Linked DNA regions of Quadrisphaera setariae. The protein of the gene in region 1 interacts with the protein of each later gene in a pairwise test. Links are inferred from orthologs where the notes say so. Each region holds a gene or a part of one and is shown on either strand. Other genes may lie near its edges. The genes, in order: FMM08_RS20150 and FMM08_RS03515.

Region 1 (15,451 bases):
AGATGCCGCCCTCGCGGTAGTGCAGGTCCGTGTGGCAGACCCCGCACGCCTGGACGTCGACCACGGCCTCGAAGGGGCCCGGGTCGGGGACGACGACGTCGACGAGCTCCACGGGAGCTCCCTTGCTGAGGGCGACGACGCCCTTCACGGTGTGCGGCATGGTCCGACGCTAGCGACCGGCCCCGACCCGCACCACCACCGGGAGCGCAGCTGTGGACCACTGATGGATCAGTCATCCGGTCAGTGCGGTCCGGCGCTGGACGGGGCCGCCCGTCTGCGCCGATAGCCTGGAGGGGTGCCACTCCGCCTGTACGACACCGAGGCCGCCGCCGTGCGCGACTTCGCGCCCCTCGTCCCCGGAGCCGCGTCGATCTACCTGTGCGGCGCCACCGTGCAGGCACCGCCGCACATCGGGCACCTGCGCTCGGGCGTCGCCTTCGACGTGCTCGCCCGCTGGCTCGAGGTCGGCCACGGCCTCGACGTCACCTTCGTGCGCAACGTCACCGACATCGACGACAAGATCCTCGCCAAGGCCGCCGAGGCGGGCCGCCCCTGGTGGGGGTGGGCCTACACGCACGAGCAGGCCTTCACCGCCGCCTACGACGCCGTGGGCGTGCGCCGCCCCACCTACGAGCCCCGCGCCACCGGTCACGTGCCCGAGATGGTCGAGCTCATGGAGCTGCTGGTCGAGCGCGGGCACGCCTACCCCGCCGCCGACGGGTCCGGCGACGTCTACTTCGACGTCCGCTCGTTCGCCCAGTACGGGGCGCTGACGCACGTCTCCCTCGACGACGTCGCCCCCGCCGAGGACGCCGACCCGCGCGGCAAGCGCGACCCCCGCGACTTCGCCCTGTGGAAGGGCTCCAAGCCCTCCGAGCCGGCCACCGCCTCCTGGCCCACGCCCTTCGGCCGCGGGCGCCCCGGCTGGCACCTGGAGTGCTCGGCCATGGCGCGGCGCTACCTCGGCGACGCGTTCGACATCCACGCCGGCGGCCTCGACCTCCGCTTCCCCCACCACGAGAACGAGCAGGCGCAGAGCCGCGCCGCCGGCCTCGGCTTCGCGTCGTACTGGCTGCACAACGGCTGGGTGACGCAGAGCGGCGAGAAGATGAGCAAGTCGCTCGGCAACTCCCTGCTGGTCACCGAGGTGCTCCGCGACACCACGCCGCTGGCGCTGCGCTACTACCTCGGCTCGGCGCACTACCGCTCCAACCTCGAGCACTCGGCCACCTCCCTCGCCGAGGCCGAGTCCGCGATCGGGCGCGTGGAGACGTTCCTGCGCCGCGTGCAGCCGGTGCTGGCCTCGCGGGTCGGTGCCGCCGCGCCCGCGCCGCGCATCCCCCCGGCGTTCGCCGCCGCCATGGACGACGACCTCAACGTGCCGGGCGCCCTCGCCGTCCTCCACGACACCGTCCGCGCGGGCAACGCGGCGCTGGACGGCGGCCACGAGCAGTTCGCGGTGGCCGCCGCCAACGACGTCAACGCCATCGTGCGCACGCTCGGCATCGACCCCCTCGACCCCCGCTGGACCGGTGCGGGCGGCGCGGCGGCCACCGCCCAGGCCTCCGCGCTGGACGTGCTGGTCGAGGCCCAGCTGGAGGCCCGGGCCCGCGCCCGGGCCGAGAAGGACTTCGCCGCGGCCGACGCCATCCGCGACCTCCTCGGCCGCGCCGGCGTGGTGGTGCAGGACTCGCCCGGCGGCGCCCGCTGGTCGCTCGGCTGACGCAGCTCCCACCGCCCGAACCGCCCGACAGCACCACCGACCCGCGCTGGACCAGCAGCACCCACCAGCACCCAGCAGACCCGAACACCCAGCAGACCCGACAGGAGCACCCATGGCCGGCAACTCGTCCCGGCGCGGCGCCGTGCGCAAGGCCGGCTCCAAGAAGACGCCCACCACGGGGACCGGCGGCAAGAACCGCCGCGGCCTCGAGGGCCGCGGTCCCACGCCGCCCGCCGAGGAGCGCACCGGCCACCCGGCCGCACGGCGTGCGGCCTCCGCCGCACGCCGCTCCGCCGAGGGCGCCCCTGCGGCAGCGGGCGGTGCCTCGCGCTCGACCAGGGGCAGCGACGACGGGCTCCGCGCCCAGCGCCCCACCGGCCGCACCACCACCAGCCGGGCCGGCAACGAGGCGGTCGCGGGCCGCAACCCCGTCGTCGAGGCGCTGCGCACCCACGTGCCCGCCACCGCGCTGCACGTGGCCACCCGCATCGAGACCGACGACCGGGTGCGCGAGGCGCTGCGGCTCGCGGCCGACCGCGGCCTCCCGGTGCTGGAGGTCGCCCGCCCGGAGCTCGACCGGATGTCCGGCGGGGCGGTGCACCAGGGCCTGGTGCTCACGGTGCCGCCCTACCAGTACGCCTCCCTCGCCGACGTCCTCGAGGCCGACACCACCGCTGGCCGCGCGCCGCTCGTCGTCGCCCTCGACGGCGTGACCGACCCCCGCAACCTGGGCGCTGTGGTCCGCACGGCCGCCGCCTTCGGCGCCTCCTGCGTCCTCGTGCCCGAGCGCCGCTCCGCCGGCATGACGGCGAGCGCGTGGAAGACCTCCGCGGGCGCCGCCGCGCGCCTGCCGGTGGCCCGAGAGACCAACCTCACCCGCGCCCTGGAGGCCGCCAAGGCCGCCGGCTGCTTCGTCATCGGGCTCGACGCCGACGCGGACGCCCCGATCGGCTCCGCCGACGTCGCCCGCATCGCCGAGGGGCCGGTCGCCGTGGTGGTCGGCTCGGAGGGCCGCGGGCTCTCCCGGCTGGTGCGCGAGACCTGCGACCTGGTCGCCTCGATCCCCATGGCGGGGCAGGTGGAGTCCCTCAACGCGGGTGTCGCCTGCAGCATCGCGCTGTACGAGGTCGCCCGGGCCCGCGAGGCCGCGGGAGCCAGCGCCCGCCTCTGAGCGCCGGGCCCGGTCAGAGAGCGGCGGCACAGCCCTCAAGGCCGGGACGACTGGGTCCGATGCCCCAGGCATGGTTCGAGCGGGTGGCAGTGCGGCCGCGAGCGCGAGGCGCCTCCTCAGGGGCGCAGCCGCCCTGCGCCCCGGGGTCACGCGCGAGACGCTGAGGGCCACCACCTGCGTCAGCTACGCCAGCGCGGCCGTGCTCGTGCTCCTGGGACTCGCGGTGGAGCCCTCCTCGAGCTGGCGGAGCGACCCGCAAGGCGTCCTGGCGCTGGGTGCGCTCGCCGTGGCGCTCGCCGTGGCGCTGCTGGGGCGCCGGATGCCCCCGTGGAGCTACAACGCCACCATGGTCGCCGGGACGGCAGCGATCGCCGCGGGAGTGGCCCTCAGCGCAGGCACGGGGCGGGCGCCCTCCTTGGCGTGGCTCTTCGCCATCGCCGTGGTGGAGGCCGTCTACTTCTTCCCGCTGCCGGTGGCGTGCCTGCACGTCGCCCTGGTGCTGTCCGCGCTGGTGGCCTCAGCGGCCGGGGCGGTCGGCGTGGGCTTCGCGGACCTGGTGCTGGTCGGCGGGTCGCTCCTCGTCGTGGCGGTCCTGGTGCACCTGGTGACCGCTGCCAGCGCCGCCGCTGGCGTGGACCTGCTCACCGGGCTCCTCGACCGCGCCGGCACCACGCGGCGGATGGCGCGGGCCGTCGCGCTGGAGTCCGCGCGCCTCGACGGCCTCGTGCTGGCGCTGGTGGGGCTGGACGGCTTCGCGAGGGTCAACGAGGTCCGCGGTCACGCCGAGGGCGATGCCCTGCTGCGGGCCACCGCCCAGCGCTGGCGTGCCCGGCTGCCCGAAGACGTCCTGCTCGGCAGGTGGAGCGGTGACCAGTTCGCGGTGCTCGTGCGGGGCTGCACCGACCAGGCGTGGGACCTCGTGCAGGAGCTCCGGTGCGACCTGCCCGGGGGCCTGCGGTGCAGCGCCGGCGTCGCCGTCCTCGAGCTGGGGGACGAGCTGGAGGACCTCGTCGACCACGCCGAGGGCGCCCTGGCCGCGGCCAAGCGGGACGGCGGTGGAGAGGTGCGCCTGTGGGCCCTGGGCACCCCGACCACCAGGGGCCTGCTGCAGGCGCTGGAGCGCGGTGACGTGCACGTCCACTACCAGCCGGTGGTCGACCTGCGCACCGGGACGACGACTGGCGCCGAGGCCCTCGTCCGCTGGACCCGCGAGGACGGCTCGACCGTCATGCCCGGCGACTTCCTGCCCCAGGCCGAGGCCAGCGGCGCCGTCGTGCAGCTCGGGCGCCACGTGGTCGAGCGCGCGTGCGCCGACGCCGCCTCGTGGCCGGTGCTGCCGGGGAGAGCCGCGCTGACCGTCGCGGTCAACGCCTCCGGACCCGAGCTGGCCGAGGCGGACTACGCGACCTGGGTGGTGGCCGCGCTGCACCGCGCCGGTCTGCCGGGTGAGCGCCTCGTCGTCGAGGTGGTCGAGGGCGTGCTGGACGAGAGGTCCCCCGTGGTCGCCGGGAACCTGCACGCGCTGCGCGCTGCTGGCGTCCGCATCGCCGTGGACGACTTCGGCACCGGCTGGTCGAGCATGGCTCGCCTGGGGCAGCTGCCGCTGGACCTGCTCAAGGTGGACCGCAGCTTCGTCGCCGCGGTCGAGCCCGGGCGCGAGGCCCCCGTATGCGCGGGCGTCATCGCCCTCGCGCACGCCCTGGACCTCACGATCGTCGCCGAGGGCGTCGAGACCGCGCACCAGGCCGCCTGGCTCGCCGCCCAGGGCTGCGAGGAGGGGCAGGGCTGGTGGTGGGCCCCGGCCCTGCCCACCGGCGCGTTCGTCGCCAGGCTCGAGCAGGAGGCCACCGGTGCCAGGGCTGACGCGTGAGGGCTGACGCGTGAGGGCCAGGCGCCTGGCGCCGCTGCTCGCCGAGCTCGCCCGCGCACAACCCGCCGCGGGGCTGCGGGTGATGGTCTGGACGACCTCCGCCACCATGGTCTTCTGCGGGCTGTACGTCGCCGTCGCCTCGCTCCTGCGCTCCGGCGCGTCACCCCCCGGCGCCCCCTTCTGGGTAGCGGTGGCAGCCGTCGTCACGGGTGCGGTCCTCGCCGTGTTCCGCCGCCACTACCGCACCTGGCACTACCACCTCGTACAGCCGGCCACGGCCGTGGCCGTCTTCGTGGGCGTCCACCTCGACGGCGGGGGGAGCGCGAGCGTCGCCGACGCCACCCTCTTCATGCTCCTCGCGGCGCTGGCGACGTTCTTCTTCCCCTGGACCCTCGCCGCGGTGCACGTCGGCGTCAGCACGGTGCTCCTCATCGGCGTGCTGGGGGCCGCCCCCGAGGTCGGTGCAGGCGACGTCGTCGTCATGGCGTGCTCCACGGTGGGCGTGGGCGTGCTCGTCGGGGTGCTGTCCCGGGTCACCGCCCGCGCCGTGCTGGCCGCCGAGCTCGACGTCCTCACGCGTCTCCCCAACCGCCGCGGCACCGAGCGCCACGTCGTCGCCGCGCTCGCGGACCCGCGCTCCGCGCGGCCGCTGTCCCTGGCGGTGGTCGACCTGGACCACTTCAAGCAGGTCAACGACACCCTCGGCCACGCCGCCGGCGACGAGCTCCTGCGCCGCGCCGCCGGCGCGTGGACCTCCCTGGTCCCGCCGGGTGCGGTGCTCGGGCGCTGGGGCGGCGACGAGTTCGTGCTGCTCGCCCCGCTCGCGCCCGCGCAGGCCGGCGCGCTCGTCGACGCCCTGCGCGCGGTGCTCCCCGAGGGCCGCAGCTGCACCGCCGGCGTCACGGGCGTGGCGGCCGGGGACGTCCTCGACGACGCCCTCGCGCGCGCCGACCAGGCCCTGTACGCGGCCAAGCGCGACGGCCGCGGCCGCACGCGCGTGTGGTCGGCGGCCGACGGCTCCGGTCAGCCGTGGCTGGACAGCCAGCCGTCGATGCGGTCCGACTCCGGGTCGTCCGGGTCGTCGACGTCGTCCCTGCCGGGACCGCCCAGCAGTGGCGCCTCGTCGCCGTCCATCCCCACCGCGGCCATCTGACCGGTGTCCATCATCCCGGTCTGCAGGATCAGCGCCTGCTCGTCGGGGCGCTTCGACAGCACGTCGTCGACGTAGGAGCGGACCGCCTCGAGCAGCGGGATGTCGCGCTGCGCCTCCTGGGAGCGGTACCAGCGGTGCTCCAGCACCTCGTGGAAGATCTCCGCGGGCTCCAGCTTGCGGCGCATGCGGCGCGGGACCGCCCGCACGACGGGGTCGAAGACCTGCGCCAGCCAGTCGTGGGCGGAGATCTCCTCGTCGTCGTTCTGGCGGTCGGTGGCGGCCACGTAGGAGTCGAGGTCGTTGAGCAGGCGGCGCGCCTGGTTGTTCTCGGCGTCGATGCCCGTGAGGCGCAGCAGGCGCCGCGAGTGGTGGCCCGCGTCGACCACCTTCGGCTGGATCTGCACCACCGAGCCGCCGACGTCGGTGGAGATGGACAGCTCGCCGACGTCGAAGCCCAGCTCGTTGAGGCGCTCGATGCGGGCCTGCACGCGCCACCGCTCGCCCTGCTCGAAGGACTCCAGGCCCGTGAGCTCCTCCCACAGGGAGTAGTAGCGCTCCACGATGCTGTTGGCCACCTCGACCGGGTCGACGCTCTCGTCGAGGTACTCCGCCGCCTCGAGGTCCATGAGCTCACCGGCGATGTTGATGCGGGCCACCTCGACGTCGTTGCTGCGCTGCCCGTCGGACAGCTCCTGGTGCAGCTCGCCGGTCTCGGCGTCCACGAGGTAGGCGGCGAACTCGCCGGCGTCACGGCGGAACAGCGTGTTGGACAGCGACACGTCGCCCCAGTAGAAGCCCGCCAGGTGCAGGCGCACGAGCAGCACCGCCAGGGCGTCCACGAGCCGGGTGGCGGTGTCGGGGCGCAGCGACTGGCTGAACAGCGCGCGGTAGGGCAGGGAGAACTGCAGGTGCTGGGTGACCAGCGCCGGGTCGAGCGGCTCCCCCTCGGGCGAGGTCCGGCCCGTCACCACCGCGACGGGGACGACGCACGGGACGTCGAGGCGGCGCAGCACGCGCAGCAGGCCGTACTCGCGCCTCACCAGCTCCTCGGTGTTCTCCTTCACGGCCACCACCGCGTCGGCCAGGCGGACGAACCTCACCACGTGGCGGGAGATGCCCCGGGGGAGCGCTGCGAGCGTCTCCGCGGGCCAGCGGCTCAGCGGGGCGTCCCACGGCAGGTCGGGCAGGGCCAGCGCCGACCGCTCGGCGGTGAGGGCGGTGATCTGCAGCGGCGCCATGCCCCGATCCTCCCGCACGAGCAGCCGGTCGGGCAGCACCGCCGCCGCCGGTAGAGTCCTGTGCCGGTCCGTGCTCCGCGCGCTCGCGCGAGAAGCTGCACGACGAACTGCGCAGGAGGTGCCCCCGGTGGGCCTGGTCGTCCAGAAGTACGGCGGCTCGTCGGTCGCCGACGCCGCCGGCATCAAGCGGGTGGCCGCGCGCATCGCCGAGACGCGCCGCGCCGGCCACGACGTGGTCGTGGTGGTCTCCGCCATGGGCGACACCACCGACGAGCTGCTCGACCTCGCCGAGCAGGTCAGCCCGCTGCCGCCGGCGCGGGAGCTCGACATGCTGCTCACCTCCGGCGAGCGCATCTCGATGGCGCTGCTGGCCATGGCCACCGCCAACCTCGGCATCCGCGCGCGCTCGTTCACCGGCAGCCAGGCCGGCGTCATCACCGACTCCGCCCACGGGAAGGCGCGCATCATCGACGTCAGCCCCGGGCGCATCCGCGACGCGCTCGACGCCGGCGACGTCGCCGTGGTCGCCGGGTTCCAGGGCGTCTCGGTGGACACCAAGGACATCACCACCCTCGGCCGCGGCGGCTCCGACACCACGGCCGTGGCCCTGGCCGCCGCGCTCGGCGCCGACGTGTGCGAGATCTACACCGACGTCGACGGCGTCTTCACCGCGGACCCGCGCATCGCGCCCGCCGCCCGCCGCCTCGAGACCGTCACCTACGAGGAGATGCTCGAGCTGGCCGCCAGCGGCGCCAAGGTGCTGGTGCTGCGGTGCGTCGAGTACGCCCGCCGCTACGGCGTGCCCGTGCACGTGCGCAGCTCGTTCAGCCCCAGGCCCGGGACGCTCGTGGCCGGATCGATGGAGGACCTTCCCGTGGAGCACGCGATCATCACCGGCGTCGCGCACGACCGCAGCGAGGCGAAGATCACCGTGGTGGGGGTGCCCGACAAGCCGGGCACCGCCGCCGAGCTGTTCGAGCACGTCGCTGCCGCCGGCATCAACATCGACATGATCGTCCAGAACGTGTCGGCCGCCGCGACGGGCCTCACCGACGTCTCCTTCACGCTGCCCAAGGCCGACGGCCAGGTCGCGATGACGGCGCTGTCGCAGGTGCAGGCCTCGGTCGGCTTCGGCTCCCTGCGCTTCGACGACCAGATCGGCAAGCTCTCCCTCATCGGGGCGGGCATGCGCAGCAACCCCGGCGTCTCCGCGCGGTTCTTCAAGGCCCTCGCCGACAGCGGGATCAACATCGACATGATCTCCACCTCGGAGATCCGCATCTCGGTGGTCACCCGCGACGCCGACCTCGACGACGCCGTGCGCGCCGTCCACACGGCCTTCGGGCTGGACGCGTCCGCCGGCGAGGACCAGGCCACCGTCTACGGAGGGACCGGGCGATGAGCGACAGCACCCCCACCAGCGCGCAGGCGACGGGCCGCAAGCCCGTCCTCGCCGTCGTCGGCGCCACCGGCGCCGTCGGCACGGTGATGCTCGGCATCCTGTCCACCCGCGAGGACGTCTGGGGCGAGATCCGCCTCGTCGCCTCGGCCCGCTCCGCGGGCAAGAAGCTGCGCGTGCGCGGCGAGGACGTCGAGGTCCAGGCGCTCGCGCCGGAGGTCTTCGACGGCGTCGACGTGGCGATGTTCGACGTCCCCGACGAGGTGAGCCTCGAGTGGGGCCCCGTCGCCGCCGCCCGCGGCGCGGTCGTCGTCGACAACTCCGGCGCGTTCCGCATGGACCCCGACGTGCCGCTCGTGGTGCCGGAGGTGAACCCGTCGGCGATCCGCAACCGGCCCCGGGGGATCATCTCCAACCCCAACTGCACGACGCTGACGATGATGGACGCGCTCGGCGCGCTGCACCGCCAGTGGGGCCTCACCGAGCTCGTCGTCGCCTCCTACCAGGCGGCGTCCGGCGCTGGGCAGCCCGGCATCGACAGGCTCCACGCCGAGCTCGAGGCCGTCTCCGGGGACGCGACCCTCGGCACCCGGCCCGGTGACGTGCGCACCGCCGTCGCCGAGCGCCTCGGTGACGAGCCCTCGCCGTTCCCGGCGCCGCTGGCGCTCAACGTGGTGCCGTGGGCGGGTTCGCTCAAGGACGACGGCTGGTCCAGCGAGGAGCTCAAGGTCCGCGCCGAGAGCCGCAAGATCCTCGGCATCCCCGACCTCAAGGTCTCGGCCACCTGCGTGCGCGTGCCCGTGGTGACCACGCACTCCCTCGCGGTGCACGCGACGTTCCAGAAGCCCATCAAGGTGGAGGCGGCGCGGCAGGCCCTGGTGGAGGCGCCCAGCGTCGTCGTCCTGGACGACCCGGCCAACGGTGACTTCCCCACGCCCGCCGACGTGGTGGGCTCCGACCCGACGTGGGTGGGGCGCATCCGCCAGGCGCTGGACTTCCCCCACACCCTCGACCTGTTCGTCTGCGGTGACAACCTCCGCAAGGGCGCCGCGCTCAACACCGCGCAGATCGCCGAGCTCGTGGCCGCGGAGCTCTCCGGCCGCTGAGCCGTCGCGATCACGCGGGAGACCCGCACCCGAGGCTCTCGGGTGCGGGTCTCCCGCGTGTTCAGCCGGCGTGCTGGGGCTGGGCCTGCAGCTGGGAGGCCGCGCGCACCTCGCGGCGCCCGACGGCCCAGAACGCCACGGCGAGGGCCGTGAAGACGAGCAGCGGCACCAGCTCCACGAACAGGTAGGTCCAGCGCTCGGAGAAGGCCCAGCCGTCGGCGCGGAAGTCCGCGGTGAACCAGCCGTCACCGAGGCCCGGGAAGAGGATCTGCACGGTGCAGAAGACGATCCACGCGGTGGAGACGACCGTCAGCAGCCCGATCGCCGGGGCGCGGTAGGGGCGCGGCGCGTCCGGGAGCCGGCGGCGCAGCACCCAGGCGGCAGGGAAGATGCCGAGGTAGCTGATGAGGGTGGTGGACACCGCCAGCGCCAGGGCCACGGTGAAGAACTTGCCGGCGTCACCGGAGGTGATGGTGTTCGCCGCCACGAAGACCAGCGTCGAGATGACCCCGGAGAGCACGTTGACGCGCAGCGGGGTGCCGAAGCGCTCCGAGAAGCGCCCCAGGGCGCGCGGACCGGCGCCGTCGTAGCAGGAGACCGCCAGCGTGCGGTCCGACCCCATGATCCAGGTCAGTCCCGAGGTGAACGCCACGACGACGACGAGGATCCCCAGCACGTACCCGACCGCAGTGGAGAAGGCGGTGAGCGTCACGGCCGTGGTGCCGTCGGCAGCGGTGGTGACCGTGCCGCCGAACACCGTCAGCGCCTGGCGCACGGCGTCGGGGAAGCCCGCCAGGCCGCTGGCCTGCTGCTCGGGGAGCACCAGGAGGATCCCCAGGACGGGGAGCCCGTACAGCAGCCCGGTGGCGAGGATGGACTTGGCGATGCCGGCGGGCACGTCGCGCTTCGCGTCCTCCATCTCCTCGCCGGCGGCGCTGGGCAGCTCGAAGCCCACGAGGCTGAAGAGGATGAGCGGCACGAGCACCACGAACCCGGAGAAGCTCGGCGCGTAGCTGCCCGCCGACGGCCCGTGGAAGCCGTGCACGAAGCCGTAGGCGACCACCAGCACGCTGAACAGGCCCAGCAGCGCGAAGCGGGCCAGGGCCCCGATGGTCGCGATCCACTTGCCCACCCGGAAGCTCAGGACGGCGAACAGCACGCCCGCCCAGATGAACGCGAGGGCGAAGACGTACTGGAAGGTCGTGGAGAAGGCCTGGCCGTGGTGGAAGAACGTCATGAGGCCGCCCAGCGCGGTCCCCACCAGGGTGCCGCCCATCCACACGGGGTTGGTCACCCAGTAGAAGACGTTGTTGATGGCGCCGACCAGGCGCCCGAACGCCATCCGCACCCACACGTAGGGACCGCCCTCGTCGGGGAACGCCGCGCCGAGCTCCGCCAGCAGCGCCGCTGACGGCACGGCGAAGAGGAGCACGCAGACGACGAGCCACGTGAAGCCCTCGCCGCCCTTTGTGGCCAGCGTGCCGAGCCCGTCGATGCCGACGAGGGTGCACACGAGGAAGAAGAAGATGTCGGCCCTGCCGAAGTGCTTCTGGAGCTTGCTCTTCTCGGCCTCAGCGCCGAGGGCTCCTTCGCCCTCGTCTGCGCGCAGGTCTGCCACTGCCATGACCGCCACCTGACCCGTCGTCCTGGTCCTGCCCCGATGAGTAGCACCCGATGAGTTGCTGTGAGCACCGGACGCGAGGGGGAGAGTGGCACTGGTCGTGTGTCATCCGCATGAACGGAGGCTGCTGGTCCGCTGAACGGACGAGGGCCCCCGCTCAGCGGGGGCCCTCGTGACTGTGGTCGGGGTGACAGGATTTGAACCTGCGGCCTCTTCGTCCCGAACGAAGCGCGCTACCAAGCTGCGCCACACCCCGGAGCAGCGCAGACCACTCTAGCCGAATGCGGCTACTGCTCTCGACGCGGTTCCGCCGTGCGGGCGCGCCGGGCCCCGGTCAGCCCTCGATCAGGCGGGCACGAGCTCCAGGAGGGTCGCCTCGGGGGCGCACGCGAACCGCACCGGCGCGTACGGGCTGGTGCCCAGGCCGGCGCTGACGTGCAGCCAGCTGGACCGGCGTCCACGCTCCCAGCGGTGCAGGCCCTTGGCCATCGAGCGCGGCAGGTCGCAGTTGGTGGTGAGCGCGCCGACGAAGGGCACGCAGAGCTGGCCGCCGTGGGTGTGCCCGGCGATGAGCAGCTGGTGCCCGTCGGTGGTCATGGCGTCGAGGACGCGGCGGTACGGGGCGTGGGCCACCCCCACCGACAGGTCGGCGGCGGGGTCGGCCGGCCCGGCGACGTCGAGGTACCGGTCGCGCTGCAGGTGCGGGTCGTCCACGCCCACGAGGTCCAGGCGGCGCCCACCGACCTGCAGGCGGCCCCTGGCGTTGGTGAGGTCCAGCCAGCCCGCGGCGCCGAACGCGTCGGTGAGCTGGTCGGTGGGCAGGGGAGTGGGCTTCGCGTGGGCGCGGGACGGCCGCCACAGGTACGCGGCGGGGTTCTTGGGCTTCGGCGCGAAGTAGTCGTTGGAGCCCAGCACGAAGGCCCCCGGCAGCTCCAGCAGCGGCTCCAGGGCGGCCAGCACCTCCGGCACCGCCTGCGGGGAGGTGATGTTGTCGCCGGTGTCGACGACGAGGTCGGGCTCCAGCCGGGCCAGGGAGCGGATCCACTCCTGCTTGGCGCGCTGCCCCGCGATCATGTGGATGTCGGAGACGTGGAGCACCTTCAGCGGGGCCTGCCCGGAGGGCAGCACAGGCACCTGGAAGCGGCGGAGGCGGAACGCGCGCACCTCGTACCCGGCGCCCCAGGCCACCGCCCCGGCGCCGGCGGCCGTGGCCAGGCCCGCGCCCAGCGCGGCGGTGCGGAGGAATCCCAGGCGACTCACGCCGGTCCACCCTGCCAGACTCGGGCCGGTGAGCTCTCCGACCACCCCATCCAGCAGTCCCGGCAGCACCTCCCTGGCCGAGCGCCTCCGCGCCGACCTCAACACCTCCATGCGCGCTCGTGACGAGGTGCGCACCGCGACGCTGCGCATGGCGCTGACGGCGGTCAAGACCGCGTCCGTGGCTGGCACCGAGGCCCGCGAGCTGTCCGACGACGAGGTGCTCGCCGTGCTGCGCACCGAGGTGAAGAAGCGCAAGGAGGCCGCCGAGGCGTTCGCCGGCGCCGGCCGCACCGAGTCCGCCGAGCGCGAGCGGGCGGAGGAGGCCGTGCTGGTCGCCTACCTGCCGGCCCAGCTCGACGACGACGCGCTGGCCGCCGCGGTGGAGGCCGCTGTCGCGCAGGTCGCCGCCGCCGGCAAGACCGGCCCGTCGGCGATGGGCGCGGTCATGGGCGTCCTGCGCCCGCAGGTGGGGTCCACCGTGGACGGCGGCCGCCTGGCCGCCGCCGTCAAGGGCGCCCTGGCGCACTGACGCGACCGCCCTCCGGGGGTCGCTCGGCGACGTCACGAGCGGCCCGCGGAGGGCTACAGCGACAGGACGACGCCAGCGACCGCGGCGTTGGCGAGGTTGGCCATGGCCCCGGCGAGCAGCGCGCGCGGCGCCAGCTGCGCCACCTCGCCGCGTCGCTCCGGGCACAGCGACCCGAGCACGCCGATCATGATGGCGATCGAGCCGAGGTTGGCGAAGCCCGCCAGGGCGATGGTCACCACGGCCACCGTCAGCGGGTCGAGCGAGGCGACCTGCGGCCCGAAGTCGGAGTAGGCCACGAACTCGTTGAGGAACGTCTTCTGGCCGATCCACGAGCCGGCCAGGCCGGCCTCCGACCACGGCACCCCCAGCAGCCACGCCAGCGGTGACAGCAGCCACCCGAGGATCCCCTGCACGGTGACGCCCTGGGCGCCGAAGAGGCCCGCCACGCCACCGACGATCCCGTTGACAAGCGCCAGCACCGCGATGAAGGCGATGAGCAGGGCGCCCACGACGACGGCGATCCGCCCGCCCGCCATGGCCCCGCGCCCCAGGGCGTCGATGGCGTTGGCCGACTCGGTGTCACGGACCGCGCGGACGTCGTCGTCGCCCGAGGTCTCCTGCACCGGCTCGGTCTCCGGGAGCAGCAGCTTTGCCATGAGCAGCGACGCGGGAGCGTTCATGGCCGTGGCGGCCAGCAGGTACGGCAGCGGCGCGCCCAGCTGCGCGTAGCCGAGGAGCGTGGAGCCCGCCGCCGCGGCGAAGCCGCCGGTGATGACGGCGAACAGCTGCGAGCGCGTCAGCCGCCGCAGGTACGGGGCGATCATCAGCGGGGCCTCGCTCTGCCCCAGGAAGATGACCACGGACGCGAAGAAGCTCTCCAGCCGGGAGACCCGGAGGAGCCACCCGAGGGCGCCGCCCAGGGCCCACGCGACGTGCTGGACCACGCGCAGGTAGAAGAGCAGCTGGATGATCGCCCCGAGGAAGATGATCACAGGGAGCACGCCGAAGGCGAAGACCGACCCGAGTGACGGGCCGACCTGCGTCAGCGGACCGAACAGGAACGTCGTGCCCTCGTCGGCGTAGCCGATGAGCTTCTCGACGCCGCCGGCGACGGCGTCCAGGGCCGCCCGGCCGGGTCCCCAGCGCAGCACGAGGAAGGCGAAGACCGCCTGCAGCGCGAGGGCCGTGCCGACCGTCCGCCAGGGGATGCGGCGCCTGTGCGCCGAGAACAGCACGCCGACGCCCACCAGCACCGCAAGGCCCAGGAGTCCGCGCACGGGGGACACCCTCCAGCGCCTCCGGCGCCGCTGCCAGTCGGGAAGATCGACCGCTCAGCGCCACGACGACGGGGCCCGCGCCGCCGTGCGCCGCGGACCCCGTCGGTCTCGCCGTGGTGGGTGGAGGAGGGCGTCAGCCCTGGTCGCCTCCGCCGTCCCCGCCCTGCTGGCCTCCGCCCTGGTCCCCGCCGGGGACCGGCTCGACGGTCGTGCCCTGGCCGCCACCGCCCTGGCCGCCACCGCCCTGGCCGCCGCCGTTGCCGCCGCCCTGGTCACCGCCGCCCTGGCCGCCGCCCTGGTCACCGCCGCCCTGGCCGCCGCCGTTGTCGCCGCCGCCCTGGTCACCGCCGTTGTCGCCGCCGCCCTGACCGCCACCGGGCGCCTGGGTGGCCGTCTGGCCGCCGCCGCCTCGGGGGCTGGGGGTGTACGTCGGCTTCGGGGGAGCCGGCGGGCGGCCGATGGTGCTCTGCGGCGGGTCGACGAAGTCCTGCTGGTCCGCTCCGTCGAGCGCGCGGTTCATGTACGCCCGCCAGATGGGGGCTGAGACCGTGGCGCCGTACATGCTCCCGTAGCGGCGGCCCCCGATGGTGGCGCCGTTGATGGACATGCTCTTCTCCGGCACGCCGATCCACACCGACGTCGCCAGCTGCGGCGTGTAGCCGGTGAACCACGTGGCCACCGAGTTGTTGGTGGTACCGGTCTTCCCGGCCGACTCGCGGCCGCCGGCAAGGCTCATCCCCTGGGCCGTGCCCTGGACGATCGTCTGCTGCAGTGCGTAGTTGACGCCGTTGGCGACGTCCTTGTCGATGGCCTGGTTGCACTGCGGGCCCTTGACGGGCAGGCCCTTGCCGTCGGCGTCAGTGATCTGCGCGATGGCGAGGGGGGCGCAGTAGTTGCCCTGGGCGGCGAACGCGGCGTAAGCGGTGGCGATGGACAGGGGGGCCACCTCGTCCACGCCGAGCATCATCGACGGGGTCACGTTGAGGTCCGTGCTGACCTGTCCCGTCACGTTCCGCTTGTCGGCCCTGGCCTTGTGCACGCCGAGCGCCTGGGCGGTCGCAGCGACGTCGCACAGCTGCAGCTGGTTCTCCATGGCGGCGTAGC
Region 2 (15,436 bases), on another replicon or contig:
CGCCGCGCCGCGGCGCGAGCCGCTCCTCGCGGCCCGGCCAGCAGCGGGGGGGCGTGCATGAGCACCACCGGAGCCCCCGGCGGGGGCGACGTCGCGGCCGCCGCTGTGCGCGCGGCGTCCCTGACCCGCGCCGTCGTCCGCAGCGCCGTGGTGGGCGGAGCCGTCGGGCTGGCGGCCTCGGCGGCGGCGTCGGCCCTGGCCACGCACTTCGCACGGCGCGTGGTGACGCCCGAGAAGGTCAGGGTCGACGACGTCCGCGTGCTCGCCGTCGAGCCCGACCGCGTGGTGCTCGCCGCCAGCGACCTCACCCTCGCGCCGGGCCGCTACGGCCTGTGGACCGACGGAGGGGCCACCCACTCCCAGCTCGGCGACGTCATCGGCGTGGACGAGCCCGGGACGGGCAGCAGCGGCGGCGCGGGGGCCGGTCGCGGCGCGGGCCGGGCCAGGACCGTGGTGCGCCACCTCATCGGCACCGACGCCGGCGCGCTGCGCCCCGGTCCCGGGCGCTGGAGCGGCTGGTTCCACACCGGCGACCCCGGCCGGGCGCTCGGGCTGCCCTTCGACGACGCGGTGGTCACCTCGCCGGTGGGTGAGCTGCCCGCCTGGCTGGTGCACCCCGCCGACGGCGAGCTGCGCGGCAAGGTCTGGGCGGTCCTCGTCCACGGCCGCGGTGGCACGCGCGAGGAGTGCCTGCGCGCACTGCCGGTGCTGCACCGCCTCGGCGTGCCCGCCCTCGTGCCCAGCTACCGCAACGACCCCGGCGTCCCCGCCAGCCCGTCGGGCCGCTACGGCCTGGGCGACACCGAGTGGGAGGACGTCGAGGCCGCCGTCCTGCACGCCCTCGACGCCGGCGCGCGCGAGGTCGTGCTCGTCGGGTGGTCGATGGGCGGGGCCATCGTGCTGTCGGCCCTGTCGCGCTCGTGGACGGCGGACCGGGTGCGCGCCGTGGTGCTCGACGGCCCGGTGCTCGACTGGCGCAGCGTGCTGCAGCACCAGGCGCGCGTCCACCGCGTGCCGCCGCCGCTGGGGCGTGCGGGCACCGCGCTCATGGGCTCGCCGCTCGCCCGAGCGGCGCTCGGCGTGGAGGGTCCCCTCGACCTGGACCGGCTCGACTGGGTCACGCGCGCGGAGGAGCTGCGCGTGCCGGTGCTCCTGCTGCACGGCGAGGCCGACGCGGTGGTCCCGGTGGGCTCCAGCCGCATGCTCGCCGCTGCCCGCCCCGACCTCGTGACGCTGCTCGAGTTCCCCGGCGCCGGGCACTGCCGGGAGTGGAACTCCGACCCCGACCGGTGGGAGCGCGAGGTCGCCCGGTTCCTCCTCGAGCACCTCTGACAGGTCAGCGGCGGCGGCTCTGCAGCAGCTGCACGACCCCGTAGACGGCCACGCCGGCGAAGACGGCCAGCAGCAGCGCCTTCAGCCACCCCGACATCTCGACCTGCCAGACCCCGTAGGCGAAGTAGCCGCCCAGGATGGCGAACCCGACGCCGACGAGGCGGCGCCGCGGGTCCGGACGGGGCTGGTAGGCCTGCTGCGACGGCTGGTCGGACGGCTGGTCGGAGGGCGGCGGGGGAGTGCTGGACACCCCAGCAGTCAAACAGGCGGCGGGGCCGCCGGGTGGTGCGTCCAGCAGGTGACGCGCAGATGACCAGTCCGTGGACGCGCGGAGCCCTCCGATTGGGTCAGAATGACCCCATGGCCCTCGGTACCCCGCCTGATGCGTCCGCGCCTCCAGTCGCCACCGTCGAGGTCCCGAGCCGCCGCCACCGCCACCGCGTGCTCCTCCTGGCCGCTGGCACCGCCGCCATCACCGGAGGTCTCGCGGTCATCGGGTCCGTCGCGCTGGGGATCCCCATGCGCGACCCGGACGGCTTCCTCGGTCCCGGCTGGGTGCGGATGCCCGCCATCGTGGCGATCTGCCTGCTCATCGACGTGCTGCCCCGCGCCGCGTGGCGCCTGCGGGGCCACCCGGACCTGCGCTCGCCGCGCGGCTTCGTGGAGTCCGTGCGCGACGTCGCCGTCGCCCGCTGGCCGTGGCGCCGCCTGGTGCCGGTGCTCGTGGCGGTCGCCAGCTTCTACATCACCTACGTCGGGTACCGGAACCTCAAGAACTTCCTCCCCTTCATCCACGAGGGCTCGCAGGACCTGGCCCTCGTGGCCAGCGACCGGCTGCTGGCGTTCGGCAACAACCCCGCCGAGGTCCTGCACGCAGTGCTCGGGACCGGGTTCTCCGCCCACGTGCTGTCGTTCGTGTACATGGGGTACCTGATCTTCGTCCCCGTCTCCGTGGCGGTGGCGCTGATCTTCTGGAAGCACCTGTCGCACGGTCTCTGGTACGTCACCGCGCTCTGCCTGAACTGGGCGCTCGGTGCCGCCAGCTACTACCTGATCCCGGCGTCCGGGCCGTTCTACGCCCTCCCCTGGGACTTCAGCGACCTCTCCCGCACCGACGTGACGGGGCTGCAGGCGGCGCTGGTGCGCAACCGCTCCATCGTCATGGCGGACCCCGACGTGTCCGGCACCGTCTCCGGCATCGCCGCGTTCGCGTCGCTCCACGTGTCCGTGGTCTTCACCGCCGCGCTGATCGTGCAGCTCATCCGCATGCCCAAGCTCGTGCGCCGCGCCATGTGGACCTTCTTCGTGCTGACGGTGCTGGCCACCATCTACTTCGGCTGGCACTACATCGTCGACGACCTGGCCGGCATGGCCATCGGCGGCATCGCCGTGTGGGCCGGCGCCTGGGCCACCGGCAACCTGCGCGACCCGAGCAAGCGACCCGAGGACGAGGACGACGTCGCCGGCAGTGCCGACGCCGTCGAGGCGCGCCGCCGGGCAGCACCGGTCGCCTGACGCACCAGGCACTCCGTCTGCTCGCAGAGCAGGACGACGAGGGGCCCCGGCCAGCCGGCCGGGGCCCCTCGTCGTCGTCCTGCCCCTCTGGGAAGCGGCGGCGGTCAGGCGGAGGCGCTCTCCCGCACCTGCCGCTTGATGCGGCCGAGCATGCCCGCCATGCCGCGCAGGCGCAGCGGGCTCACCGCGCGGGCCAGGCCCAGCCGGTCGCTGACGTCGTCGGGGACGGCGAGCAGCTCGGACGCGGGCAGCCCGTCCAGGCCCTCGACGAGGATCCCCGCGAAGCCGCGCGTGGTCGGGGCCTCCCGCGGGGCGGTCGCGAAGACGCGGACCGTGCGGTCCAGCGCCGGAGTGGCGTCGTCAGCGTCCTCGAGCTCGGTGACCACGAACACCGGTGACTGGCACTCCGGCACCGGCTCGAGCAGCTCGGGGTGCTCGCGGTAGCGCTCGGGCAGCTCGGGCAGGCCCTCGCTGAACTCCAGCAGCAGCTGCAGCCGTTCCCGCTCGCTGACGGCGGCGAAGTCGTCGACGACGTCGGCGAGCTTCGGGGGCAGGTCCTGGGCCGCGCTCACCGCGCTGACGGCGATCCCGGCTGGTCGCCGGTGGCGATCGGCACGCGCACGGCGTTGCCCCACTCGGTCCAGGAGCCGTCGTAGTTCTTCACGTCGTCGAAGCCCAGGAGGTGGTGGAGCACGAACCACGTGTGGCTGGAGCGCTCGCCGATGCGGCAGTAGGCGATGGTCGCGCGGTCGGCGGACAGGCCCTTCTCCTGGGCGTAGACGGCCTCGAGCTCGGCGCGGGTCTTGAAGCCGCCGTCCTCGGCCACCGCACGGGCCCACGGCACCGACTGGGCGCCGGGGATGTGCCCGCCGCGCAGCGCGCCCTCGTCCGGGTAGGCCGGCATCGAGGTGCGGGCGCCGGTGTACTCCTCGGGGGAGCGCACGTCCACCAGCTGCGGCGCCTCGGTGCGCAGGAAGGAGAGCACGTCGTCCTTGTAGGCGCGGATGCGGCTGTCGTCGCGCTCCACCACCGGGTAGTCCACGGTGGTCAGCGCGGGCGCGTCGGTGGTGTACTCGCGGCCCTCGGCCTCCCACTTCGTGCGGCCGCCGTCGAGCAGGCGCACGTCCTCGTGGCCGAACAGCGTGAACACCCACAGGGCGTAGGCCGCCCACCAGTTGTTCTTGTCGCCGTAGACGACCACGGTGGTGTCGCGGTCGATGCCGCGCTCACCCATGAGGCGCGCGAACGCCTCGCCGTCGACGTAGTCGCGGGTGACGGGGTCGTTGAGGTCGGTGTGCCAGTCGACCTTCACCGCACCGGGGATGTGCCCGGTCTCGTAGAGCAGCACGTCCTCGTCGCTCTCGACCACGACGAGCCCCGGCTCACCGAGGTGCTCGGCGAGCCACTCGGTGCTCACGAGCCGTTCCGGGTGGGCGTACTCCGCGAAGCGGGGCGAGGGGTCCGGGGCGATCCGCGGCGACGTCGTCTCAGCAGCCATGCCGTCGAGGTTAGGCGACGCCGGTGTGCTCTAACCAGCCAGGACAGCCTCACCCCGTCGCCCGCGACCGGTCCGGGGCCGTGGTCGTGCCGCGCCTGCTGGCGCATCCGGCCGCGAGCGTGCACCGGGCTGTGACCTGCGGCTCACCCGCCGCCCTGTCGTGGGCCACGACCGGCAGGCGGGAGCGAGCCGCCCTAGGCTCGGCCGGTGCCTGACGCGACCGCGCTCGACGCCGTCGAGACCACCGACGCCGTCCCCTCCCTGGTCCAGCGCGACCCGCGGCCCAGCCCGCAGCGCCTCCTGGACGACCTCGTGCCCCCGCCGCACTTCGCCGCGGCGAGCTTCGACACCTACCGCCCCGACCCGTCGCAGCCCACGCAGGCCGACGCCGTGGCCGCCCTGCGCGACAGGGCCGGGCGCTGGAGCGGGGCCAAGGGGTCGAAGGGCGCGAGGGGCGGCGGGCTCGCCAAGCTGTTCGGCCGCGGCGGCGTGGGTGGCGGGGCGGCCAAGGAGGGGATCTACCTCGACGGCGGCTTCGGCGTGGGCAAGACCCACCTGCTGACCTCCCTCTTCCACGCCGTGGACAGCCCGACGGCCCCCGCCGCGTACGGCACGTTCGTGGAGTACACGAACCTGGCCGGGGCGCTGGGGTTCCGGCAGGCCGTGGAGGCCCTCTCGGCCAAGCGCCTCGTCTGCATCGACGAGTTCGAGCTGGACGACCCGGGCGACACCGTCCTCATGAGCCGCCTGCTGCGCGAGCTGTCGGACGCGGGCACAGCGCTGGCCGCCACCTCCAACACGCTGCCCGACGCGCTGGGGGAGGGCCGGTTCGCCGCGGAGGACTTCCTGCGCGAGATCCAGGCGGTCGCCTCGCGCTTCGACGTCTACCGGGTCGACGGCGAGGACTACCGCCACCGCGGCCTGCCCGCCCCGCCGGAGCCCGCCACCGACGCCGAGGTGCGCGAGCGCGCGGCGCAGCGGCTGGCCTCCGGCGAGGGCGTGGTGCTCGACTCCTTCGACGCGCTCCTCGGCCACCTCGCCACCGTGCACCCCAGCCGCTACGGGGCCCTGCTGGACGGGGTCACGGCGGTCCACTGGACCGGGGTGCGCCCGGTCTCTGACCAGAGCGTGGCGCTGCGCCTGGTGGTGCTCGGCGACCGCATGTACGACCGCGACCTGCCGCTGGTGGCCTCCGGCGCCCCGCTCGACCAGCTCTTCCCCGACGAGCTCATGAACGGCGGCTACCGCAAGAAGTACGCCCGCGCCGTCTCGCGCCTCACCGCCCTGGCCCGCGAGGGCTCCCAGGGCTGAACCGCCCTGCTCCGGAGGTCCGTGGTCACGGACCTCCGGAGCACTCTCAGGAGAGGCGGACGACGGCGCTGGCCCGGGCGGGCAGCCGCACGGCGGTGCCCGACGAGCCTGCGGAGACCTCGGTGGTCGCGGCGTCCCACGCGAGGACCACCTCGGCGCGCGCGTCGTCGTCGTCCAGGGCGCCGGCCAGCGGGACCACCTGCTCGTGGGCGGCCAGGTTCGCCACCAGCGCCAGGGAGCCGCGACGGGCCACCAGCCAGGGGCTGCCGCCTTCGCGCAGCTCGGCGTCACCGCTGGTGGCCGTGCGGACGGCGCGCAGGTCGTCGCCGGCGAGGTCGGGCTCGGAGCGGCGCAGCGCCAGCAGGTCGCGGGTCCAGGCCAGGTGCCTCGCCCCGCGCTCGGAGGTCGGCTCTGACCAGTCGAGCTTCGAGCCCGTGAAGGTCGACTCCTCCTGCGGGTCGGGCACCTCCACATCGCCTTCCCACCCGTGGGAGGCGAACTCCTCGGCCCGGCCCTTGCTCACCAGGGCGCCCAGCTCGGCGTCGTGGTCGGTGAAGAACATCCACGGCGTGGTGGCGCCCCACTCCTCGCCCATGAAGATCATCGGCGTGAAGGCGCTCGTGAGGACCACCGCCTGCGCGGTGGCGAGCGCGGCGTCGTCCAGGGACGCCGAGAGCCGGTCGCCGGTGGCGCGGTTGCCGGTCTGGTCGTGCGTGGTGGTGTACGCGACGAACGCGTGACCGCCGAAGCGGGAGGTGTCGACGGGCGCCCCCCAGGTCTTGCCGCGGAACGGGCTGTAGGTGCCCGCGTGGTGGAACACGCGCTCCAGCACGCCGCCGAGCACCTCGAGGCTGGCGAAGTCCTTGTAGTAGCCCCCGCGCTCGCCGGTCATCACCGAGCGCAGGGCGTGGTGGACGTCGTCGGCCCACTGCGCCTGCATCCCGCGGGCGGGCAGGTCCGTGCCGGACTCCTCGCCCAGCGGCGTGACCATGCCGGTGTCGTTGAGGTCGCTCTCGGCGATGAGCGTCAGCGGCCGCCCGAGCTCGGCGGAGAGGGCGGCCGTCTCGCGGGCCAGCTGGGCCAGCACGTGCTCGTCGGAGTCGTCCACGAGGGCGTGGACGGCGTCCAGGCGCAGCGCGTCGACGTGGAAGTCGCGGAACCACCGCAAGGCGTTGTCGAGGACGAAGCGCCGCACGCCGTCGGCGCCCGGCTGGTCGAGGTTGACCGCCGCGCCCCACGGCGTGTGGTGCTCCTCGGTGAAGTACGGGCCGAACTCGCCGAGGTAGTTCCCCGCCGGGCCCAGGTGGTTGTAGACGCAGTCGAGCGCCACGCCCAGCCCCGCCTGGTGGGCGGCGTCGACGAAGCGCTGCAGCGCCGCGGGACCGCCGTAGGCGTCGTGCACGGCGTAGAGGTCCACGCCGTCGTAGCCCCAGCCGCGGCGCCCGGGGAACGCGGCCACCGGCAGCAGCTCGACGACGTCGACGCCGAGCGCGGTCAGGTGCCCCAGCTTCTCCGCCGCCGCGTCGAGCGTGCCCTCGGCGGTGAAGGTGCCGACGTGCATCTCGTAGACCACGGCGCCTCGGGCGTCCCGGCCTGCCCACGCGCCGTCTCCCCAGGCGTGGGCGCCCGCGTGGAAGGCGCGGCTGGGGCCGTGGACGTCGTGCGGCTGGTGAGCGCTGCGCGGGTCGGGCCGGGGGTCGCCGCCGTCCACCCGGAAGGCGTAGTCGGTGCCGTCGCCGGCCTCCGCCACCTCCGACGCCCACCAGCCGGGGGCGGGATCGTCGGTGGGCTCCATGGGCAGCGTCCGCGTGCCGGAGGGGAGGTGGACGTCGATCTCGACGCGGTCAGCAGAGGGCGCCCAGACGGCGAAGCGGTGCACCCGACCACCCAACCGGTGATCATGGGCGTCCGCCACCCGACCGGGGGATGCGCGCGGCCAGCGTCAGACGCGTCCCGTCCAGGACAGCGACGTCAGGTCGGCCTTGTCGATGTAGAGACCGCCGCCGAGGTGGTCGATCTCGTGCTGCATGATCCGCGCCGCCCAGCCGTGGAAGACGTCGTCGAAGGCGCGCCCCGTCTCGTCCTGCCCGACCACGCGCACCGAGCGGAACCTCGCCACCTCGGCCTCGTAGCCGACCACCGACAGGCAGCCCTCCTCGAAGACCACCCGCTCGGCGGACTCGACGTCCACCGCCTCGCCGGCCGCGTCCACCGGCGAGTACGACGGGTTGACGATCACGCGGAACGGCAGGTCCGTCCGCTCGCGCGGGTCGTCCTCGTCGTCCCCGGAGTCCTCGACGACGGCGAGGGCCAGGCCCAGGCCGACCTGGGGAGCTGCCAGCCCCACGCCGGGAGCGGCGTGCATGGAGACCTTCATCGCCTCGACGAGGTCGGCCATGAGCTCGGGGGAGAGCTCACCGTCGTAGGGCTGGGCGACCTCCCGGAGCACCGGGTGGCCCGCCTGCACGATGGGCAGCGGCTGTGTCCCGCGCAGCAGCTTGCCGACCGCCTTGCGGAGGTCCTTGCTGCTCATCGGGCGGTGGATGCCGTCAACGACGCTGGTGGGGCTCGACTGCTGGGCCATGCTCACGGCGCAGCATCCTCCACCACGGCGCCCGTGGCGGCAGCAGCCACCTCGCTCGCACCCTCGCGGACGAGCAGCGCGACGGGCATCGCGGACAGCAGCCGCGACAGCGCCACGGCGCCGCCGTCGTGCAGGGCGCCCGTGAGCAGGTCGCGCCACGCGCCTGGGCCGGACGCCCCGGGCAGCACGACCGAGTGCTGCCCCCAGCCGCCGAGCCGCTCCAGGGAGGCCGCCAGGCGCGTGGCCACGACCACCACCTGGGGGGCTCCGCCGTCGACGTCGGCGCTGCCCCGCCCGAAGGCCACGGCGTTGCCGGTGGAGGTGGCCACCGCGGCGTACGTGGCGCCCTCGCCGACGAACCACTCCGGGTGCTCGCGGCGCAGGCGCAGCGCGCGGGAGGTCACGAGCAGCTTCTCGTCCGACAGGTCGACGGGCCGGGCGCCGGAGTCGATGCGGGACAGCCGTCGGCGGCGCTCGGCGTAGTCGACAGGACGGCGGTTGTCCGGGTCGACCAGGGACAGCGAGACCACCTCGGTGCCCTGGTACACGTCCGGCACGCCGGGCATCGTCAGCTGGACGAGCTTCTGCCCGAGCACGCCCACGCGCACCGGCTCGGCGATGCGCTGCGAGAACGCCTCGACGGCGTCCACCACCGCGGAGTCACCCAGGACGCCCACCGCGAAGGACCGCACGGCGTCCTCGTAGGCCTCGTCGGGGTTCGTCCAGGTGGTGTGGAGCTTCGCCTCGCGGATGGCCTTCTCGAGGTAGCCGAGGAGGCGCTCGCCGCTGATGGGGCCGCCCGGCCTGCCGTCGCGGACGCCTGAGCCCCAGGTGCCCAGCAGCGTCTGCCAGATGAGGTGCTCGGTCTGCCCGTCCAGCTCCTGGCGGCGGTGCTCGGCCGCCAGGCGCCGCCACTGGCGCAGCGCCTCGGCGAACTCCAGCGGCAGCTCGGAGAGGACGGCGAGCCGCGCCCGCACGTCCTCGTCGCGCTTGGTGTCGTGCGTGGTGAGCGTGGTCATGGCCACCGGCCAGTCGCGCACCTGCTGGGCGCAGTAGGCGTGGAACTCCTCCGGTGCGACGCCCACCCGGTCGGGGTCGCCGCCCACCTCGTTCAGACCGGCGAGGCGGAACCAGCGGTAGAACGCGGTGTCCTCCACGCCCTTGGCCATCACGGGCCCGCACGTCTGCTGGAACCTCACCACCAGCTCGGCGCGGTCGGCGTCCGCCTGGCGACCGGCGCTGCCGACCTCGCGGCCCAGGAGCAGGTCGACGACGACGGCGAGGGTGTCCCACCGCTCCTCGGGCAGGTGCTCGCGCGCCTGCTCCGCGGCTTCCTCGAGGACCCGCTGCGCCTCGGCCGGGGCGGGCTCTCCCGGCACCACGTACGCGCGGTACCGCGGGAAGGCCACCAGCAGCTCCACCACGCACTCGCGCAGGGCGCGCTCGGTGTGGTCGCGCAGGCGCACGTCCGCCGCGACGATCTGGACCAGCAGCTGGACCAGCCGGTGGACCTCGGCGTACAGACCCGCCTCGACGACCTCGCGCTTGGCGGCGGACACGACGGCGGGGAACCCGGTCGCCTCGCCCGTGACCTCCGCCAGCAGCGCCGACAGCGGCCCGGCGCCGGCCGGGTCCACGAAGAGCCCTCCCACGCGCAGCAGCGCGTCGTAGCCGGTGGTGCCGGCCACGGGCCAGTCGTCGGGGAGCACCTCGGTGCCCTCGAGGATCTTCTCCACCACCACCCACGCCCCGCCGGAGCGCTCCGCGAGGCGGCGCACGTACCCGCGAGGGTCGGCGAGGCCGTCGGGGTGGTCGATGCGCAGCCCCTCCAGCTCGCCGGACTCCAGCAGCTCGAGCAGCAGCTCGTGGCTGGCGTCGAAGACCTCGGGGTCCTCCACGCGGATGGCGGCCAGGGTGTCGACGTCGAAGAAGCGGCGGTAGTTCAGCTCCTCGTCGGCCACGCGCCAGTGCGCCAGCCGGTACCACTGGCGGTCCACCAGCTCGGCCAGCGGCAGCGTCTCCGTGCCGGGGCGCACGGGGAAGACGTGGTCGTAGTAGCGCAGCAGCGGCTCGCTGCCCGAGGTGTCGAGCACCAGCTCTCCGCTGCCGAGCACCTGCCCGATCCGGGATCCGAGCACGGGCATGAGGAGCGCGTGCCCCGACGTCCACCAGTCCACGTCGAACCAGCGCGCGTAGGGGGAGTCCGGTCCGTCGCGCAGCACCGACCACAGGGCGCGGTTGAGCCGCGCCGGCGTCGGCACCGCCATGTGGTTGGGGACGACGTCGGCCACGGCGGCCAGGCCCTTGCTGCGCAGCCGCTGCACCAGCACGTCGAGGGCCTCGCGGCCGCCCGCCTCGGGGTTGACGCGGCTGTGGTCGACCACGTCGTACCCGTGCGCCGAGCCCGGCGTCGGCTCCAGGAGCGGGGAGAGGTACGCGTGCGAGACGCCCAGGGCGTCGAGGTGGTCGACGACGGCGGTCGCGTCGTCGTAGCCGAACTCCGGACGGATCTGGAGCCGGTACGTCGAGACCGGGACGGGCTTGCCGGGCGCGGGGCGGTGCTGCGCGGCGGAGCCACCCTGCCCGCCCTGCTGGCCGGTCTGCTGGTTCTCGCTCACAGCGCCTCCACCGAGGGACGGGTCACCACGAGCAGGCTGCGCCCGGCCACCGTGACGTCGGAACCAGCCGTGTACGGGCCGGTCGCCTCGGCAGCGGCCAGTGCGATGACCGCCGGCACCGCGGGCCGCGGCGTCTCCGGCGGTGAGTGCGTGTCGACCACCACCCGCCACTCGTGGCCGTACTCCTCGGGCGGGAGCGTGAAGACGACGTCCTCGTGCGAGGCGTTGAACATGATGTAGAAGCTGTCGTCCACGATCTGCTCTCCACGGGGGTCGGGCTCGGGGATCGCCCAGCCGTTGAGGAACACGCCGAGGGACCGCGCGTAGCCGGTCGACCAGTCGCTGTGCGTCATGTGGACGCCGGCGGGGGTGAACCAGGCGATGTCGCCCAGCGCGCTCTCCCCGCCGTGGTGCGCGTCCCCGGCGAAGAACCGGCGCCGGCGGAAGACCGGGTGGCTCATCCGCACCGAGATCACCTGCTGGGTGAAGCGGAGCAGGTCCCGCTGCTCGTCGGTGAGGTTCCAGTCCACCCACGAGGTGCGGTTGTCCTGGCAGTAGGTGTTGTTGTTGCCCTTCTGCGTCCGCCCCAGCTCGTCGCCGTGGAGGATCATGGGCACCCCCTGGGACAGCAGCAGGGTGGCCAGCATGTTGCGCTGCTGGCGGGCGCGGAGGGCGCCGACCTCCTTGTCCTTGGTCTCGCCCTCCACCCCGCAGTTCCACGACCGGTTGTGGCTCTCGCCGTCGCGCCCGCCCTCGCCGTTGGCCTCGTTGTGCTTCTCGTTGTACGAGACGAGGTCGCGCATCGTGAAGCCGTCGTGCGCGGTGACGAAGTTGATGGACGCGATGGGCTTGCGGCCGTTGTGCTCGTACAGGTCGGAGGAGCCGGAGATGCGGCTGGCGAACTCGGCCAGCGCGCTCGGCTCGCCGCGCCAGAAGTCGCGGACGGTGTCGCGGTACTTGCCGTTCCACTCCGTCCACAGCGGGGGGAACCCGCCGACCTGGTAGCCGCCGTCGCCGACGTCCCACGGCTCGGCGATGAGCTTGACCTGCGAGACCACCGGGTCCTGCTGGATCAGGTCGAAGAAGGCCGACAGGCGGTCGACCTCGTGGAACTGCCGGGCCAGGGTGCTCGCCAGGTCGAAGCGGAACCCGTCGACGTGCATGTCGTTCACCCAGTACCGCAGCGAGTCCATGATCAGCTGTAGCACGTGCGGGGAGCGCATGAGCAGCGAGTTCCCGGTGCCGGTGGTGTCGTAGTAGTGGGCCTTGTCGGAGTCGACCAGGCGGTAGTAGGCCGCGTTGTCGATGCCGCGGAAGGCCAGCGTCGGGCCCATGTGGTTGCCCTCGGCGGTGTGGTTGTAGACGACGTCGAGGATCACCTCGATGCCCGCCTGGTGCAGCGTGCGCACCATCGACTTGAACTCCATCACCTGCTGCCCGCGGGTGCCGGTGGAGGAGTAGGCGTTGTGGGGGGCGAAGAACCCGATGGTGTTGTAGCCCCAGTAGTTGGTCATGCCCTTCTCCTGCAGGTGGGTGTCCTGCACGAACTGGTGGACGGGCATGAGCTCGATGGCGGTGACGCCGAGGTCGGTGAGGTGCTCGACCATCGCGGGGTGGCCGATGCCGGCGTACGTGCCGCGGATCTCCTCGGGCAGGCCGGGGTGGGTCATCGTGAGGCCCTTGACGTGCGCCTCGTAGATGACCGTCTCGTGGTAGTCCCGACGCGGTGGCCGGTCGGTGCCCCAGTCGAAGTAGGGGTTCACCACCACGGACAGCATCGTGTGGCGGGCGCTGTCCGCGGTGTTGCGGCGCGAGGGGTCCTTGAAGGAGTAGCTGAAGAGCGACTCGTGCCCGTCCACCTGGCCGTCGATGGCCTTGGCGTAGGGGTCGAGCAGCAGCTTGCTGGGGTTGCACCGGTGGCCCGCGGCCGGGTCGTACGGGCCGTGCACGCGGTAGCCGTAGCGCTGCCCGGGCTGGACCCGCGGCAGGTAGGCGTGCCACACGAAGCCGTCGACCTCGGGCAGGTCGATGCGCGTCTCGCGCCCGCGCTCGTCCACGAGGCAGAGCTCCACGCGCGAGGCGACCTCCGAGAAGAGCGCGAAGTTGGTCCCCGCGCCGTCGAAGGTGGCCCCCAGCGGGTAGGGGCGTCCTGGCCAGACCTGCATGGCGTCCTCTCACGGGCGTCTGTCGTGCGGCCCGCCGCTCCGGGCGCCGGGCTGGGGTCATCCTGGCCGAGGGCGGTCGCCGGCGCCTCGTGAAGGGTCGGCGGATGACCTCCGGACGGCACTGCGGCGACCTCCGGGCGGCTCCGGCGAGAACCCCCGGTGAGGCCGAGAGGGGGGGCGGTTCGACGTGGGCCCCGGGCGTGAAGTAATGTTCTTCTTGTTCGGCCGCAAGGCCGGTACGCGGACGTGGCTCAGTTGGTAGAGCATCACCTTGCCAAGGTGAGGGTCGCGGGTTCGAATCCCGTCGTCCGCTCGGAGGGCACCGCACGAGGGTCGCTCGGACTCGGATGCCCCTCGGTGGAGTGGCCGAGAGGCGAGGCAACGGCCTGCAAAGCCGTGTACACGGGTTCGAATCCCGTCTCCACCTCATGCGCACCTCGGTGACGCACGGGCGATTGGCGCAGTGGTAGCGCGCTTCCTTGACACGGAAGAGGTCACTGGTTCGAACCCAGTATCGCCCACCAGGTCAGACCCCGGATCCGCTGGCGGACCGGGGTCTTCGTGCACCTGCGGGCAGCTGCCGGTCGGGCGCGTCCCGTCGCGGCCCTTTCGCACCCCACCCCCATGACAGTCATGCCCTCGCGCGTCACGTCCGCAGTCGGCCGTGCGGCTGCGCCGCCGCCTTCCGGGGTCCTGGCCGCGCGAGCCGGTCGTCGCGGGGTCACCGGGCAGCCCGAGTGCCGGCGGGCAGGTCCAGTGCCGCTTCCGGGGTCAGACCCGGCACCGAGCCGGCCCGCCGGCACTGAGCCTGCCCACCGGATCCGTGTGCCGGCCGATGCTGGCGCTCTGGACCGGCGCTGAGGCGCGTGATCGTCGCGGGCGGCCGGGTGGACGTGAGGAGGGCGCCACCCCGACATCGGGGTGGCGCCCTCCTCGTCCGAGCGGGAGCTGGGTCTCGAGCTAGACAGCGCGGCCCAGGAGCTCGGCGAGCTCGTCGTCGACGTGGACGTGGCGGCTCTCGGCCCCGGGGGGCACGAGGGCGTGGGTGCGGTCGAGGAAGTCGCGGAGGTCAGCAGCGTCGGCCTCGAGGACGGCGTGGCCGTCGGGGGAGCTGAGCGAGACGAGCACGACCTCCGTGCCGTCGGCCTCGCCGGGCCACACCTGGACGTCCCCCTCGCCCGTGGGGCGGCGCAGACCCTCCCGCAGGAGGTCGCGTGCGAAGACCCACTCGATCGAGCCGCCGTCGCCGCGGAACGAAGCGGTGACGGCGAACGGGTCGTGGACGCCGTAGCCGAACTCCACGGAGACCGGAACCTTGCCCGACTCGGGGACGACGAGGCGCAGCTCGACCTCGGCGTCGACGTGAGCTGAGCCCTTGGGCACGGTGGTCCTCCCCGGTGAGCGGCGGCCGGAGCCGGCGGCGTCGCCGACCCCTTCGGGTCGGACACCCTCGATGTTCCCCCGTCCCGGACGGATCAAACACCCCCGGGCGGCGTGTCGTACGAGACGTACCCTAGGCGGGTGCAGCCTGCGCCGCCGGTACCTCCCGCTCCCGACGACGCCGCGACCCCCGCGCCGACCGGTCCCGCCGCTGGTCGGACGCGCACCGGAGCCTCCCGCGGCGGACCGGGCTCCACCCGCCGGGAGCGCCGCGACCGCTGGGAGTGGCGCGCCAGGGTCCGCGCGGACCCCAAGAAGCACCGCGTCTACCGCGTGGTGGTCGCGTGCGTCGGCGTGTTCCTCATCCTCCTGGGGGCCGCCACCGGCTGGCTGCCGGGACCGGGCGGCATCCCGCTGGTCCTCGCCGGCCTGGCCGTGCTGGCGAGCGAGTTCGCCTGGGCGCACCGCCTCCTGAAGCGCGCGCGGATCGCTGTGCGGCGGTTCACGCACTGGGCCGCCCGCCAGCCGCTGTGGCTGCGCCTCACCGGCTCGGGTGCGGCGATCGCCTGCGCGCTCGGCGGCGCCTGGCTCTTCCTCGTGGTGGTGGGGCCACCGGCGGTGCTGCCCGCGGAGGCCGTGGCGTTCCTCGGCCGGATCCCCGGCGTGGACCCCTGACGAGGAGCACCGCGGGAGACCTGTAATGTGTTCTCCGCACCGGGCGATTGGCTCAGCGGTAGAGCGCCTCGTTCACACCGAGGAGGTCACTGGTTCGATCCCAGTATCGCCCACCGGTCGCTGAAGGGCCGTCCCTCCTGTGGGGCGGCCCTTCAGCGTTCCCAGGGTCGTCTCGGTCGTGCGAGGAGGTCGTCCGTGGACCACGGCGTCGTCGTCGGCCGGGTCGCGCTGCTGCGGCGCTTCCCTCTGCGCTCCGCCGGTGGGGACCTCCCCGCGAGCGTCTCCCTGGACGCCGCCGGGCTCGCCCACGACCGGCGCTGGCAGCTCCTCGACGCCGCCGGTGAGCCCGTGCGGGCCC

The links.
Region 2: the proteins of FMM08_RS20150 (region 1) and FMM08_RS03515 interact in binary tests that used the Escherichia coli proteins (3 or more experiments, as listed by UniProt). The link is inferred for Quadrisphaera setariae from one-to-one orthologs.

What each region holds. Positions count from the first base shown.
Region 1 is NZ_VKAC01000015.1:3,416-18,866, forward strand. What follows is about bases 7,608-10,606. They hold FMM08_RS20150 (aspartate-semialdehyde dehydrogenase), read left to right. Parts: upstream 7,608-8,553; coding sequence 8,554-9,660; downstream 9,661-10,606. Other genes in these bases: FMM08_RS20145 (aspartate kinase), read left to right, coding at 7,608-8,557; FMM08_RS20155 (APC family permease), read right to left, coding at 9,722-10,606. Also shown: FMM08_RS20115 (S-(hydroxymethyl)mycothiol dehydrogenase), read right to left, coding at 1-160; cysS (cysteine--tRNA ligase), read left to right, coding at 296-1,723; 23S rRNA (guanosine(2251)-2'-O)-methyltransferase RlmB, read left to right, coding at 1,836-2,894; FMM08_RS20130 (putative bifunctional diguanylate cyclase/phosphodiesterase), read left to right, coding at 2,965-4,764; FMM08_RS20140 (DUF4032 domain-containing protein), read right to left, coding at 5,788-7,155; more of FMM08_RS20145, read left to right, coding at 7,283-7,607; more of FMM08_RS20155, read right to left, coding at 10,607-11,284; FMM08_RS20165 (metallophosphoesterase), read right to left, coding at 11,627-12,541; FMM08_RS20170 (GatB/YqeY domain-containing protein), read left to right, coding at 12,570-13,070; FMM08_RS20175 (NupC/NupG family nucleoside CNT transporter), read right to left, coding at 13,124-14,356; FMM08_RS20180 (transglycosylase domain-containing protein), read right to left, coding at 14,481-15,451.
Region 2 is NZ_VKAC01000002.1:62,456-77,891, forward strand. The notes cover bases 6,420-9,403. They hold FMM08_RS03515 (peptide deformylase), read right to left. Parts: upstream 8,241-9,403; coding sequence 7,599-8,240; downstream 6,420-7,598. Other genes in these bases: treZ (malto-oligosyltrehalose trehalohydrolase), read right to left, coding at 6,420-7,535; treY (malto-oligosyltrehalose synthase), read right to left, coding at 8,243-9,403. Outside these bases: FMM08_RS03475 (DoxX family protein), read left to right, coding at 1-61; FMM08_RS03480 (alpha/beta hydrolase family protein), read left to right, coding at 58-1,332; FMM08_RS03485 (hypothetical protein), read right to left, coding at 1,337-1,582; FMM08_RS03490 (phosphatase PAP2 family protein), read left to right, coding at 1,693-2,847; FMM08_RS03495 (SufE family protein), read right to left, coding at 2,952-3,419; FMM08_RS03500 (sulfurtransferase), read right to left, coding at 3,416-4,345; cell division protein ZapE, read left to right, coding at 4,553-5,656; more of treZ, read right to left, coding at 5,703-6,419; more of treY, read right to left, coding at 9,404-10,858; glycogen debranching protein GlgX, read right to left, coding at 10,855-13,023; FMM08_RS03545 (SsgA family sporulation/cell division regulator), read right to left, coding at 13,984-14,406; FMM08_RS22830 (PGPGW domain-containing protein), read left to right, coding at 14,545-15,078; FMM08_RS03560 (MOSC N-terminal beta barrel domain-containing protein), read left to right, coding at 15,274-15,436. UniProt on the Escherichia coli protein: Removes the formyl group from the N-terminal Met of newly synthesized proteins. Requires at least a dipeptide for an efficient rate of reaction. N-terminal L-methionine is a prerequisite for activity but the enzyme has broad specificity at other positions.